DNA from 3 places in the Streptomyces sp. NPDC033131 genome. Region 3 is predicted to be linked to each of the others. Evidence: riboswitches for the same ligand, from Rfam matches in the RefSeq annotation. Region 3 holds a riboswitch; each other region holds the start of a gene.
The links. A riboswitch is a leader RNA that binds a small molecule or an ion and turns the genes downstream of it on or off. The one in region 3 is predicted to bind S-adenosylmethionine.
Positions count from the first base shown of each region.

Region 1 (4,080 bases), on a different contig from region 3:
CGGCATCAACCTGGACCTGTCGCCCGAGGGCGTGGCGCGCGTGGTGGAGGAGGCCGGGATCACCTTCTGCTTCGCGGCCAAGTTCCACCCCTCGATGCGGTTCGTCGGCGCGGTCCGGCGGGACCTGGGCATCCCGACCTCGTTCAACCTGCTCGGTCCGCTGACCAACCCCGCCAAGGTCACCGCCTCGGCGATCGGCTGCTTCGACACCCGGATGGCGGGGCTCATCGCCGGCGTACTGGCCGAGCGCGGCTCCTCCGCGCTGGTGTTCCGCGGTGACGACGGCCTCGACGAGCTGACGACCACGGCCACCTCCCGGGTGTGGATCGTCGCTGACGGCAAGGTCACCGAGGAGGCCTTCGACCCGCGGGACGTCGGCCTCGAACTGGTGCCGGTGGAGGCGCTGCGCGGCGCGGACTCCTCGTACAACGCGGAGGTCGCACGACGGCTGCTGGACGGCGAGGCGGGCCCGGTGCGGGACGCCGTGCTCCTGAACTCGGCCGCGGCGCTGGTGGCCCTGGAGCCCACCGGAGCGCCGCTGGCCGTGCAGCTGCGCGCCGGGATGGACAAGGCGGCGGCGGCGATCGACTCCGGCGCGGCCAAGCGGACGCTGGAGCGCTGGGTGGCGGCCAGCAACGCGTAGCGCCCCTGGGGCGATGATGTGGTGATGTCCCGCGATCCGGACTCGGGTTGCGGGACCACGATCGCTTCGCGTACGTTTCTGAACCAGGTCATGAGTGACAGTCATGAGGCCCCGGCCGACTGTCCGGCAACCCTCCGTCCGTGGCGGGGTGCCCCGGGTGAAGACCAGGTCGTAGGCAGCAAGGCCTGCGGCAAGCGCGGACCCCTCGTCGCTCTGCAACGAGCGCAGTACCAGGGGTCCTGGTCGTCGAGGGAGCTTTCCGTGAGCAAGCGAATGCGATAGGGCCGCAGAGCCCCACCTCCGCATCCCCCCTTTTCCCTTCACCCGCGCTCGAGCACCGTCCGCTCGCGTGGTGATGTCGCCTGCCTCTCACGGGAGTTCGCCATGTCTGTCCCCACCGCTGCCGCCGCCCGGTCCGTCTGCGCCCCGCTGCCCGTTCTCGGCCGGGACGTCACCGTCCCGCTCGTCACCGGCGGCGAGGTCACCTACGCCGCGCTCGACTACGCGGCCAGCGCGCCGGCCCTGCAGCGGGTCTGGGACGACGTGGCGGCGTACGCGCCCTACTACGGCAGCGTCCACCGCGGCGCCGGCTACCTCTCCCAGCTGTCCACCGACCTCTTCGAGAGCGCCCGCGAGACGGTCGCCGAGTTCCTCGACTGCCGGGCCGAGGACCAGGTGGTCTTCACCCGGTCCACCACAGACTCCCTGAACCTCCTGGCCGCCGCGCTCCCGGCCGACTGCCAGGTCTTCGTCTTCGAGACCGAGCACCACGCCTCGCTGCTGCCCTGGCAGAACGCCCGCGTCAGCTACCTCGACGCCCCGCGCACCCCGCTTCAGGCGGTGGCGACCCTGGAGCGCGCCCTCGCCGACCGTGACCCGGGCCCGGCGCTGGTCTGCGTGACCGGCGCCTCCAACGTCACCGGCGAGCTGTGGCCGGTACGGGAGCTGGCCGCCGCCGCGCACGCGCACGGTGCCCGGATCGTCCTGGACGCCGCCCAGTTGGCCCCGCACCACCCGGTGTCGCTGCGGGACCTCGACGTCGACTGGGTCGCCTTCTCCGGGCACAAGCTGTACGCGCCCTTCGGCACCGGCGTGCTGGCCGGCCGGGCCGACTGGCTGCGCGCGGCGGAGCCGTACCTCGCGGGCGGCGGCGCCAGCCGCAAGGTCACGCGTCGCAGGGACGGGGGAGTGGACGTGGAGTGGCACGAGAGCGCCGCCCGGCACGAGGCCGGTTCCCCGAACGTCATCGGCGCCTACTCCGTGGCCTCCGCCTGCAAGGCCCTCACGGAGGCCGGCTTCGACACGCTGGTCGCCCGCGAGCAGTACCTGATCGGCACGGTCCGCGCGGGCCTCGCCGAGGTGCCCGAGGTCAGGGTCCTCTCCCTGTTCGGCGACGACGCCCCGCGGGTCGGCGTGATCTCCTTCGTCGTCGAGGGCTGGAACAGCTCCCACTTCGCCGCCGCGCTCTCCGCCGAGTACGGCATCGGCGTCCGCGACGGCCTGTTCTGCGCCCACCCGCTGGTCCGCACCCTGCTCGGCAGCGACCCGCAGACGCAGGGCGAGTGCGGCGCCCCCGAGGCCGCGCCCGGCGAGAAGTCCCTCAACGCCATCCGGGTGAGCTTCGGCGCGGGCACCCCCGACGAGCACGTGGAGCGGTTCGTGAACGCGGTGAAGGAACTCGTCCGGGACGGCGCGAAGTGGAACTACCGCACCGAGGACGGGCGCTGCGTCCCGGCGGTCTGAGGGACTGACGTCCGGCAGCACGTATACGCTCCCTCTCGGCAGCCGTACGACGTAGGGGGAGCACGGGGTGCAGGAGCTGCGCGAGACGGATCCTCGGGTCATCGGCCCCTACGAGGTTCTGGGCAGGCTCGGGTCCGGCGGCATGGGCGAGGTGTATCTCGCCGAGGCGCGGCGCGGGCCGCGGCTGGCCGTGAAGGTGGTGCGGGCCGAGCAGGCGGAGGACCGCACCTTCCGGGCACGGTTCCGGCACGAGGTGCGGGCCGCGCAGACCGTCGGCGGGGCGGGGACGTACACCGCGCGGGTCGTGGACGCGGACACCGAGGCCCCACGGCCGTGGATGGCCACCGAGTTCGTCGACGGGCCGAACCTGCGGGACGCGGTGCTCGACGGCGGCCCCCTGACGGGCGACGCGGTACGGCTGCTGGCGGCCGCGCTCGCCGAGGCGCTCGCCGCGATCCACGCCAAGGCGCTGGTGCACCGGGACCTCAAGCCGTCCAACATCCTGCTGGCTCAGGACGGTCCCCGGGTGATCGACTTCGGGATCGTCCGGGCCCTGGAAGGGACGGCGCTGACCCGGACCGGGGTGGTCGTCGGTTCGGTCGGCTACGTCTCGCCCGAGCAGATCCGCAACGGTGCCCAGGTGGGGCCGGCCAGTGACGTGTTCTCGCTGGGCGCGGTGCTCGCCTACGCGTCCGGCGGTGAGGAGCCGTTCGGCGAGGGGCAGGATTCGGTCGTCCTGCTGCGGATCCTGACCGGGGACGTCGACCTGTCGGCCGTACCGAAGGACCATCTGCCGCTGGTGGAGGCGTGTCTGCGGGACGATCCGGGCGCCCGGCCGACGCCCGCGGACGTGGTCGCGGCGACCGGGCACACCGCGCGTTCGCTGCGCGAGGGCCTGCGGCCGGGGTGGTACGCGGCCGGTGCCCCCGCAGGGGCCGAGTCCGTCGGGGGCGGTGAGCGCTGGATCCCGGAGCACGGGTCGGGGGAGCGGGAGAGCCGGGTCGAGTACGTGGCGCCCGTGACGGTCAGGGACTTACCGGCGGTCGCCAAGGCACCGCCGCGGCCGCCCTCGCGGCGACGGCTGCTGGGGGCGCTGACCGGTGGCGCGGGGGTGGTGGCGGCCGGGGGCCTCGGCGGATGGCTGCTGCTGCGGGACTCGTCGGACGGCAGGCAAGGGGCCGCGGGCGGATCCTCCGCGACGGGAACGCCTCTCGTGGGCTGGCAGTACAAGGTCGCGGGACTGGGCGGAAGACACGGGCCCTGTGCCTCGCTGTCGCCCGACGGCAGGCGGGTGTACGTCGGCGGCTCGGACGGCTCCCTGCACGCGGTGGACCTGAACGGCCTGAGTGTCTGGCACACCGCACTGGGCGGCGAGGTCATGTCCCCGCTGGCCACTGCCCACGGCGTGTACTGCCTGCTCTTCGACGGGCAGGAGGGCGCGTCCAAGCTGTGCGCGCTCGGCCGGGACGGCACCGTGCGCTGGACCCGGCCGGTCGCCTCGAACGGCCAGGTCCCGGTGGCCGCGGGCGGACTGGTTCTGGTTTCCTACGCCTCTTCGTCGGACGAGGGCGGGGTGCGGGCGTACGCGCCCGACGGCAGCGTGCGCTGGAGCACACCGACAGGGGCGGCGCCCACCGGCGAACCCATGGTGGCGGACTCAGTGGTGTACGTCGGCACCTTCGGGGACGAGATGC
Region 1 is NZ_JBVIPA010000012.1:10,129-14,208, reverse strand. Features, by position in the region: gene trpD (anthranilate phosphoribosyltransferase) at 1-643, shown strand, start outside; SAM riboswitch class IV at 730-846, shown strand; gene ACZ5XS_RS17290 (aminotransferase class V-fold PLP-dependent enzyme) at 1,028-2,386, shown strand; gene ACZ5XS_RS17285 (protein kinase domain-containing protein) at 2,454-4,080, shown strand, end outside.
Region 1: linked by a shared signal. The riboswitch ahead of ACZ5XS_RS17290 (aminotransferase class V-fold PLP-dependent enzyme) and the one ahead of ACZ5XS_RS42350 (amino acid ABC transporter permease) in region 3 are both predicted to bind S-adenosylmethionine.

Region 2 (4,080 bases), on a different contig from region 3:
CCAGCGCCTCGGCGAACGCGCGGTTGTACGTCTCGTACGACGCCCACTGCCGCCGGAACTCCGCGTCGAAGACCGGCTCCAGCGGGGTCTGGTACAGCATGTGGTGGACGAACCACAGCACGGAGTTGGCGATGCCGTTGTACGCGTCGGCGTGCACGTCGGCGGGGATGTCGAGCATGTGGACGCCCGGCTCGCCGACGCCGCGCCGCACCGCCTCGCGGTCGCCGTCGCTCAGCGCCGAGCACACCCACAGGGCGCCCGCGTCGGGTCCGATGGCGGACAGACCCGAGACCAGCCCGCCGCCACCCCTTTTGGCGTGGAGCGAGCCGTCCGCACCGTCCGGGCGTACCTCGTACGAAACCGGGCCGCGGTTGGACGCGACAAGTACCTCAGCATGGTGCGTGGAAGCCATACGCCTCAACTTAGCCTGGCCCGGAAACACTCAAACGTTCGGGCGGCTCCGAGGGCCGTAAACGGCCCTGCACGGCTCTGTACGGCCCTCGGAGGCCGGGACACGCCCGGTCAGGCGACCTTTCGATGCGCGTACTCCGCGATCTCCACCATCGGCGGCCGCTCCTCCGTGTCCACGGAGTAGGTACGCGGCTCGAAGCCGTCCTCACCCCGTTCGAACTGGGTGAGGGAGGGCCGGACGAGGTGCCCGCGGGCCAGCCGCAGCTGGGCCGTGCGGTAGATCGCGGCGGACATCCGGCCCAGCGCCTGGCCGTCCTGGTGGCGGTGCTTGCGCACCCCCACGTCGACCTGGGCCAGTGCGTCGAGGCCCACCAGGTGCAGGGAGTCGATCAGCATGCCCAGCTCCACGCCGTAGCCCACCGGGAAGGGGAGCTGTTCCAGGAGCGAGCGGCGGGCCGCGTACTCGCCGCCGAGCGGCTGGACGAAACCGGCCAGCTGCGGCCAGTGCATGTTCAGCAGCGGGCGGGCCATCAGTTCCGTGACCCGGCCGCCCTGGCCGGCCGTCCTGCCGGAGGCGGGCGAATCCAACTCAGTGCCGAGGGGACGGTCGTACATCCCCTTGACCAGCTGGACCCCGGGTTCGGTGAGCAGCGGCCCCACGATCCCGGAGACGAAGTCGGAGGAGAACTCCTTCAGGTCGGCGTCGATGAAGCAGATGATGTCGCCGTTGGTGGCCAGGAGCGAGCGCCAGAGCACTTCGCCCTTGCCGGGGGCGATCGGGATGCGGGGGAGTATGTCGTCGCGGTGGACGACCCGGGCCCCCGCGGCGGCTGCCACCTCGGAGGTGCGGTCGGTCGACCCCGAATCGACGACGACGATCTCGTCGACGAGCGGGACCTGTTGCATGAGGTCGTGACGGATCACGGCGACGATGTCACCGACCGTCTCTTCCTCGTTGAGCGCGGGCAGTACGACACTTACCGACTGTCGCGTGGCGCGTTTCGCGGCCAGGATCTTGTGGAGCGGGCGATCGGTCTTCGACCAGGAGCGAGTGCTCAGCCAACGCTCGACCTCATTCAGCACGGTGCGCGGCTCCTCTGCGTTCTCTCGGCGAGCGGGTGATCCATGCTCCCTTGGGAGAACATGTGATCCATCTCGCGGTTCGGACGGCTATCTCAACTGTCCTGGCCTTCGGTTACAGTCTTGGACAACGCTGATGACCATCGCATGTCGGGGTCCGCGTTCCGTTTCAACGATCAACAACTACATACCGCTCATCCAGAGGGGCAGAGGGATACGGCCCGATGAAGCCCCGGCAACCCTCCAGTCGGTTCTCGTCACCAGCGAGGCTCCCGACTAGGGAAGGTGCCAAATCCGTCTCACGGCGAAGTGCGTCGTGAGGAAGATGAGGAGAAAGGGCCTCGCCTCCATGGCTGTGCAGACTGATGCAAGCACCACGAACACCGTAGACCTCGGCCCCGCCGCAGCGCTGAGCTGCCGCGAGTGCGGTCACCGCGTGCCCCTCGGCCCGGTCTTCGCCTGCGAGGAGTGTTTCGGCCCGCTCGAGATCGCCTACGACTTCTCCGCGTACGACACGGAGGAACTCCGCAAGCGGATCGAGGCGGGACCCGCGAACATCTGGCGCTACGCGCCGCTGCTGCCGGTCCCGGCCGACGTGGCGGACAAGCCCAACATCAACCCCGGCTGGACCAAGCTCGTCCAGGCCGACAACCTCGGCCGCGAGCTGGGCGTCGACGCCGGCAAGCTCTTCGTCAAGGACGACTCCGGCAACCCGACGCACTCCTTCAAGGACCGCGTCGTCGCCCAGGCCATCGAGGCCGCCCGCGCCTTCCACTTCACCACCCTCTCCTGCTCCTCCACGGGCAACCTGGCCGGTGCCGTCGGCGCCGCCGCCGCCCGCGCGGGCTTCCGCTCCTGCGTGTTCATCCCGCACGACCTGGAGCAGGGCAAGATCGTCATGGCCGCCGTCTACGGCGGCGAGCTCGTCGGCATCGAGGGCAACTACGACGACGTGAACCGCTTCTGCTCCGAGCTGATCGGCGACCCGGCCGGCGAGGGCTGGGGCTTCGTCAACGTCAATCTGCGGCCGTACTACGCCGAGGGCTCCAAGACCCTCGCGTACGAGATCTGCGAGCAGCTCGGCTGGCGGCTCCCGGACCAGCTGGTCGTCCCGATCGCCTCCGGCTCGCAGCTCACGAAGATCGACAAGGGCCTGCAGGAGCTGATCAAGCTCGGGCTCGTCGAGGACAAGCCGTACAAGATCTTCGGTGCGCAGGCCGAGGGCTGCTCGCCGGTGTCCGTCGCCTACAAGGCCGGGCACGACGTCGTCCGCCCGCAGAAGCCGGACACCATCGCCAAGTCGCTCGCCATCGGCAACCCGGCGGACGGGCCGTACGTGCTCGACATCGCGCGGCGTACGGGCGGTGCGGTGGAGGATGTGAACGACGAGCAGATCGTGGACGCGATCAAGCTCCTCGCCCGCACGGAGGGCATCTTCGCGGAGACCGCCGGGGGCGTGACCGTGGGTGTGACCCGCAAGCTGATCGAGAGTGGTCTCCTCGACCCGACGAAGACCACGGTCGTGCTGAACACGGGTGACGGTCTCAAGACGCTGGACGCGGTCGCGGGGACGGGGCTGACCGCGACCATTCGTCCGAACCTGGAGTCGTTCCGCGAGGCCGGCCTCGTCTAGCCGTTTTCGTCTGCGGGCCGGTGGGGGCTGGTCGCGCAGTTCCCCGCGCCCCTGAGGGCGATCACCTGACCGGAGGTCATAAGAATGAGCGTCACCGTCCGCATCCCCACCATCCTGCGCACCTACACCGGTGGCAAGGCCGAGGTCGCCGCCGAGGGGGCCACCCTCGCCGAGGTCATCACCGACCTGGAGAAGAACCACACGGGCATCGCCGCCCGGGTGCTCGACGACCAGGGCAAGCTGCGCCGGTTCGTCAATGTGTACGTCAACGACGACGACGTCCGCTTCGAGCAGGGCCTGGAGACCGCGACCCCGGACGGCGCCGGTGTCTCGATCATTCCGGCCGTCGCCGGCGGCTGATTATTACCGTCGGTAACGCAGGTTACCGAGAGTTTCGTTGAATTGCCCCCTCCGCGAGAGAAGCGGAGGGGGCAATTCAATGTGGTTGAGCGCGGTACAGTTGGGGAACGCGATGCCGATCCCCGGGTCGGAAGCCCTTGATTTCCCCCTTGCGCCCGATAAGAAGTAGCCAAAGTGTGTGCTTCTTTCGCGGCTTTTGTGCTTTTTGTGGGGCCCGACTTGCCCCGAATTCGGGTGAATTCTCACCACATTCCGGACCGTGCGCGTCCAGAATTCTCGTCCGATTGACCTGTTGCAGAGGGCAGTTGGACAGATACATTCGGCCGCGGTCGACGCGTTCCGGCGCACGCCCCCAACCATGTGGGGGGTGAGGTCTGACCCGGATCCGCGAAGTGTGGATCTGTGCAAGGGCCAGTAATAGGGGAGTTAGGCATGGCTCAGGGCACCGTCAAGTGGTTCAACGCGGAGAAGGGGTACGGCTTCATCGCGGTCGACGGTGGTGCGGATGTTTTCGTCCACTACAGCGCGATTCAGATGGACGGCTACCGCACCCTGGAGGAAGGCCAGCGGGTCGATTTTGAGATCTCGCAGGGCCA
Region 2 is NZ_JBVIPA010000006.1:16,860-20,939, reverse strand. Features, by position in the region: gene ACZ5XS_RS10365 (alpha,alpha-trehalose-phosphate synthase (UDP-forming)) at 1-412, opposite strand, end outside; gene ACZ5XS_RS10360 (glucosyl-3-phosphoglycerate synthase) at 523-1,494, opposite strand; SAM riboswitch class I at 1,683-1,823, shown strand; gene thrC (threonine synthase) at 1,841-3,124, shown strand; gene ACZ5XS_RS10350 (MoaD/ThiS family protein) at 3,209-3,484, shown strand; gene ACZ5XS_RS10345 (cold-shock protein) at 3,917-4,080, shown strand, end outside.
Region 2: linked by a shared signal. The riboswitch ahead of thrC (threonine synthase) and the one ahead of ACZ5XS_RS42350 (amino acid ABC transporter permease) in region 3 are both predicted to bind S-adenosylmethionine.

Region 3 (4,080 bases):
GTCCCTTCTTGGTGTGATCGGCATGTGTCGCAGGCCGCGTGACGATCGATCAGGAGTTGGTCAGCGGGAGGCCGGGCGGGTTGACCTCGGACTTGGTGACGGCCTCGTTGGAGAGGTTCCAGGCGGCGAGCCACTTGGCGTACTGGCCGTTCTCGATCAGGTGGTTGATGGCGTCGGCGAGTGGCTTGGCGAGGCCGCTGTCCTTCTTCGCCGTCGCGGCGATCAGGCCCTGGAGTGTCTCGCCGGCGCCGGAGAACTGGCCCGCGATGCGGGTGGCCTGGGGCGTGCCGGCGGTCTTCGCCGCGTGGTAGGCGAGGTTCGGGTTGGGGCCGAAGTAGGCGTCGATCTTGCCGCTGTTCAGCGCCAGATAGATGCTGTTGCTCTCCTGGAAGTACTTGACGGTGAGCTTCTTGCCCTCCTTGGCCAGCTTCGCCTTCCACTCCAGGAGGAGCTTCTCCTGGTTGGTGCCGTTGCCGACGGAGACCGTCTTGCCGGCGAGGCTCTGGTAGTCGCCGTCGAACTTCCAGGTGTTGTCCTTCCTCACCTCGAAGGCGAGATCGTCCTTGCGGTAGGACGCGAACTCGTACTTCTGCTTGCGCTCCTCGGTGTCGGTGACGTTGGAGATGGCCACGTCGACCTTTCCGCTGTCGAGGCCGATGAACAGGTTCTCCCACGTCGACCGGCGTACCTCGGGCTGGAGTCCGAAGACGGCGGCCACCAGCCGTCCGAGGTCGGGTTCGGAGCCGGTGATCGTCTTCTGGTCGTCGCCCACGAAGCCGAGCGGCGGGCTGCCGGAGGGCAGCGTGCCGGATCCGATCACCAGCTTGCCGCTCTTCTTCAGGGCGGCGGGCAGTTCGGCGCTGATGGACTTCACCTCGGAGACCTTCAGGGTGGTCTCCTTCGCGGCGCCGTTGGACAACCGACCGACGGTGACCGTGCCGGCGGCGTCGGTCCTGGTGGCGGCGTCGCTGTCGCCCCCGCAGGCGGCGAGCTGGGTGGCGAGGGCGGTGACGGCGGTCGCCGCGGTGATGCCTCGTAGCAGGCCGCGTCGGGAGATCTGGGTGGGCATGGCTGTCCTTGTCATTCCGAAGGGTGGTGGAAGTGGCGTGGGGGAAGCGGTGGTTCCCGGCGGCGGCCGGGTCAGAGCACCTTGCTCAGGAAGTCCCGGGTCCGCTCGTGGCGCGGCTTGTCCAGGACTTCGGAGGGCGGGCCCTGTTCGACGATCCGGCCTCCGTCGATGAAGACGACCCGGTCGGCGATCTCACGGGCGAAGCCGATCTCGTGGGTGACGATCATCAGGGTGGTGCCGCTCCTCGCCAGGTCCTTGATGACGGCGAGGACCTCACCGACGAGTTCGGGGTCGAGCGCGGAGGTCGGCTCGTCGAAGAGGATGACGCCGGGACGCAGCGCCAGGGCGCGTGCGATGGCCACGCGCTGCTGCTGGCCGCCCGACAACTGCCGCGGGTAGGCGGCGGCCTTGTCGGCCAGACCGACCCGGTCCAGCAGTTCCCGGGCGAGTGCCCGTGCCTCGGCCTTGCCGAGTTTCCCGGTCGCCACCGGGGCGGCGGCCACGTTGTCCAGCACGGTGAGGTGCGGGAAGAGGTTGAAGTTCTGGAAGACGAAGCCGATGCGGCTGCGCTGGGTCAGGATGGCCCGCTCGCTCAGCTCCTTCAGGCGCTCGCCCTGCCGGCGTACGCCGATCAGCTCGCCGTTGACGCTGACGTGGCCGATCTCCGGCTTCTCCAGGTGGTTGACGACTCGCAGCAGAGTGGACTTGCCGGAGCCGGACGGGCCGAGGATCACGGTGACCTCGCCGGGCCGCACCGTCAGGTCGACCCCGTCCAGGACCCGGTGGGTGCCGTACCACTTGTGCACGTCGTGCACCTCGACGGCGGCGGCGTGGTCGATCGTGTCGGCGGTCATACGGCGGCCTCCCTGCGGATGCGGTCCCGCAGGTCGGTGAGACCGGTCCGCAGCTTCTGCAACGGCGTCGGCGGCAGGGTTCGCGTGGCGCCCCGGGCGTAGTACCGCTCGACGTAGAACTGGATGACGGACACGACACTGGTGAGGATCAGGTACCAGACGGTGACGACCAGCAGGAGCGGCACGATGTCGCCGGGGTAGGTGGCGCCCATGGTCTGCGCGGTGCCGAACAGGTCGAGCAACGACACGTAGAAGACCAGCGAGGTGGCTTTGATGAGGCCGATGAGCTGGTTGACGTAGTTCGGCGTGATGGACCGCAGCGCCTGCGGGAAGACGATCCTCCTGAACTGGTAGCCCTTGGGCAGGCCGAGCGCGGAGGCCGCCTCGTGCTGGCCCTGGTCGACGGAGAGGATGCCGCCGCGGACGACCTCGGCCGCGTAGGCCGCCTCGTTGAGGCTGAGTCCGATGACGGCGACGGCCATGTCGGTGGCGAGCCGCGACTCGTCGAAGGTGAAGAAGGCCGGCCCGAAGGGGACGCCCACGCTGAGCGTCCGGTACAGGGCGCTGAAGTTGTAGAGGAACAGCAGCACCACGATCAGCGGGATCGACCGCAGGGCCCAGATGTAGGTCCAGCTGACGGCGCGGAGCACCGGGCTGCGCGAGAGCCGGGCGAGGGCCAGCAGGACGCCGCCGAGGAGGCCCAGCACCGCGCTGTAGGCGGCGACTTCGAGGGTGATGAGGAGCCCGTCGAGGATGGTCGGCCGCAGGAACCAGTAGCCGAACCGGTCCCACTGGTAGAAGGGGTTGGACACCAGGCCGTGCACGAACTGGGCTGCCAGGACCAGGACGATCGCGGTGGCGATCCAGCGTCCGGGTCGCCGCAGTGGCAGAACTCGCTGTGCGGAAAGTGGCCTTGACGGTGTGTCGGCGGGCGGTGGTGCCTCGGCGAGGGACACGGCGGCGCCTGGGGGTTCACTCATGGAGGGCTCCGGCGGGGCGGGGTCGGGACCCCCCGGGACAGTGCGAACGTGGTGCCGCTACGGCGGCCGCTCCGCGGCGGCGGGACGTGGCACACGGGAACGCACGGTGACCGGGGGCTGGGCGGACGACGACGCACCGCGAGGGCGGGCTTCGTCAGGAACGCGGGGGCTGGGGAAGGACGTCAGCCCCGACAGCGGGCACGGCCCGGTGCGGTACACAGTGCGCTGCTCACGCGGAGCAGATCGACGGCCCGGTCGGCGACGAGCCGGTGCGTGTACGGCGGAACGCAGCTCTGGGAGCGGCGCGTGGCCGTCCTGGGAGCTGCGTACATGCCCGTCACCCTGCTCTTCCGGCCCGAAGGCCTCTCGCGCTTACCGAATGTCATCCGGTCCGGTCGTCACCTGGGGCACCCCACCGCGTGCGAGGGTTGCCGGTCAGCAAGCCAGGGCTTGTCGCTGACGCTCATTACCGTTCTGGCAGTCAGTTAAGACAAACGCTCGAACGAATGTCAACGCCGGTCCGCCAGATGGAACGCGCTACGCCCCCCGAGCCGCGTGGGCAGCCCAGTCGAGGATCTGCACGGCCGCTCCGGCGGCTTCCAGACCCTGACAGTTGGCGTGGTGCCGGCGGGCGATGCCGTCGAGGTCGAGGTGGATGCCGAAGGACGGGTGGGCGGCCAGGCGGCGGGCGTAGGCCCACAGGACGGGATGGCCGACGATGCGGTGCACCGCGGCGGCGTCCAGGTGGTGGCGGTGCACGGTGTCGAGTTGGACCAGCGCGACCCACAACTCGACGTCGGCTGCGGTGACCTGATCACGGATCACGTACTCGCGTCCGACGAGCCAGCGCTCGAGCGAACCCAGCGTCTCCAGCAGCCTGTCGAGCGCCACGTCACGCGCCCCGGTGTCCGGACCCGCCGCCCCCGCCGCCTGCGCGGCCTGCTCGACGCCCTGCGCGCAGAGCCGCTCCACGGCCTCGATCTCCGACTCCGCCCCGCACGGGTACAGCGCCGAACGGCCGCCCCCGAAGTGCCGGGCCAGGTCGCGGGTGATGTCGGGGGCGTGGGTGCTGACGATCCGCCCCGACCAGTCGTCGCTGAGCACCGGCCCGGCGGCCGCACCGGTGTACCGGTGCACGCTCGCCTCGTACAGCGGGCGGAGTGCGGAGTGTCCCCCG
Region 3 is NZ_JBVIPA010000065.1:1,045-5,124, reverse strand. Features, by position in the region: gene ACZ5XS_RS42360 (ABC transporter substrate-binding protein) at 50-1,069, opposite strand; gene ACZ5XS_RS42355 (amino acid ABC transporter ATP-binding protein) at 1,141-1,923, opposite strand; gene ACZ5XS_RS42350 (amino acid ABC transporter permease) at 1,920-2,903, opposite strand; SAM riboswitch class IV at 3,267-3,374, opposite strand; gene ACZ5XS_RS42345 (glutathione S-transferase C-terminal domain-containing protein) at 3,441-4,080, opposite strand, start outside.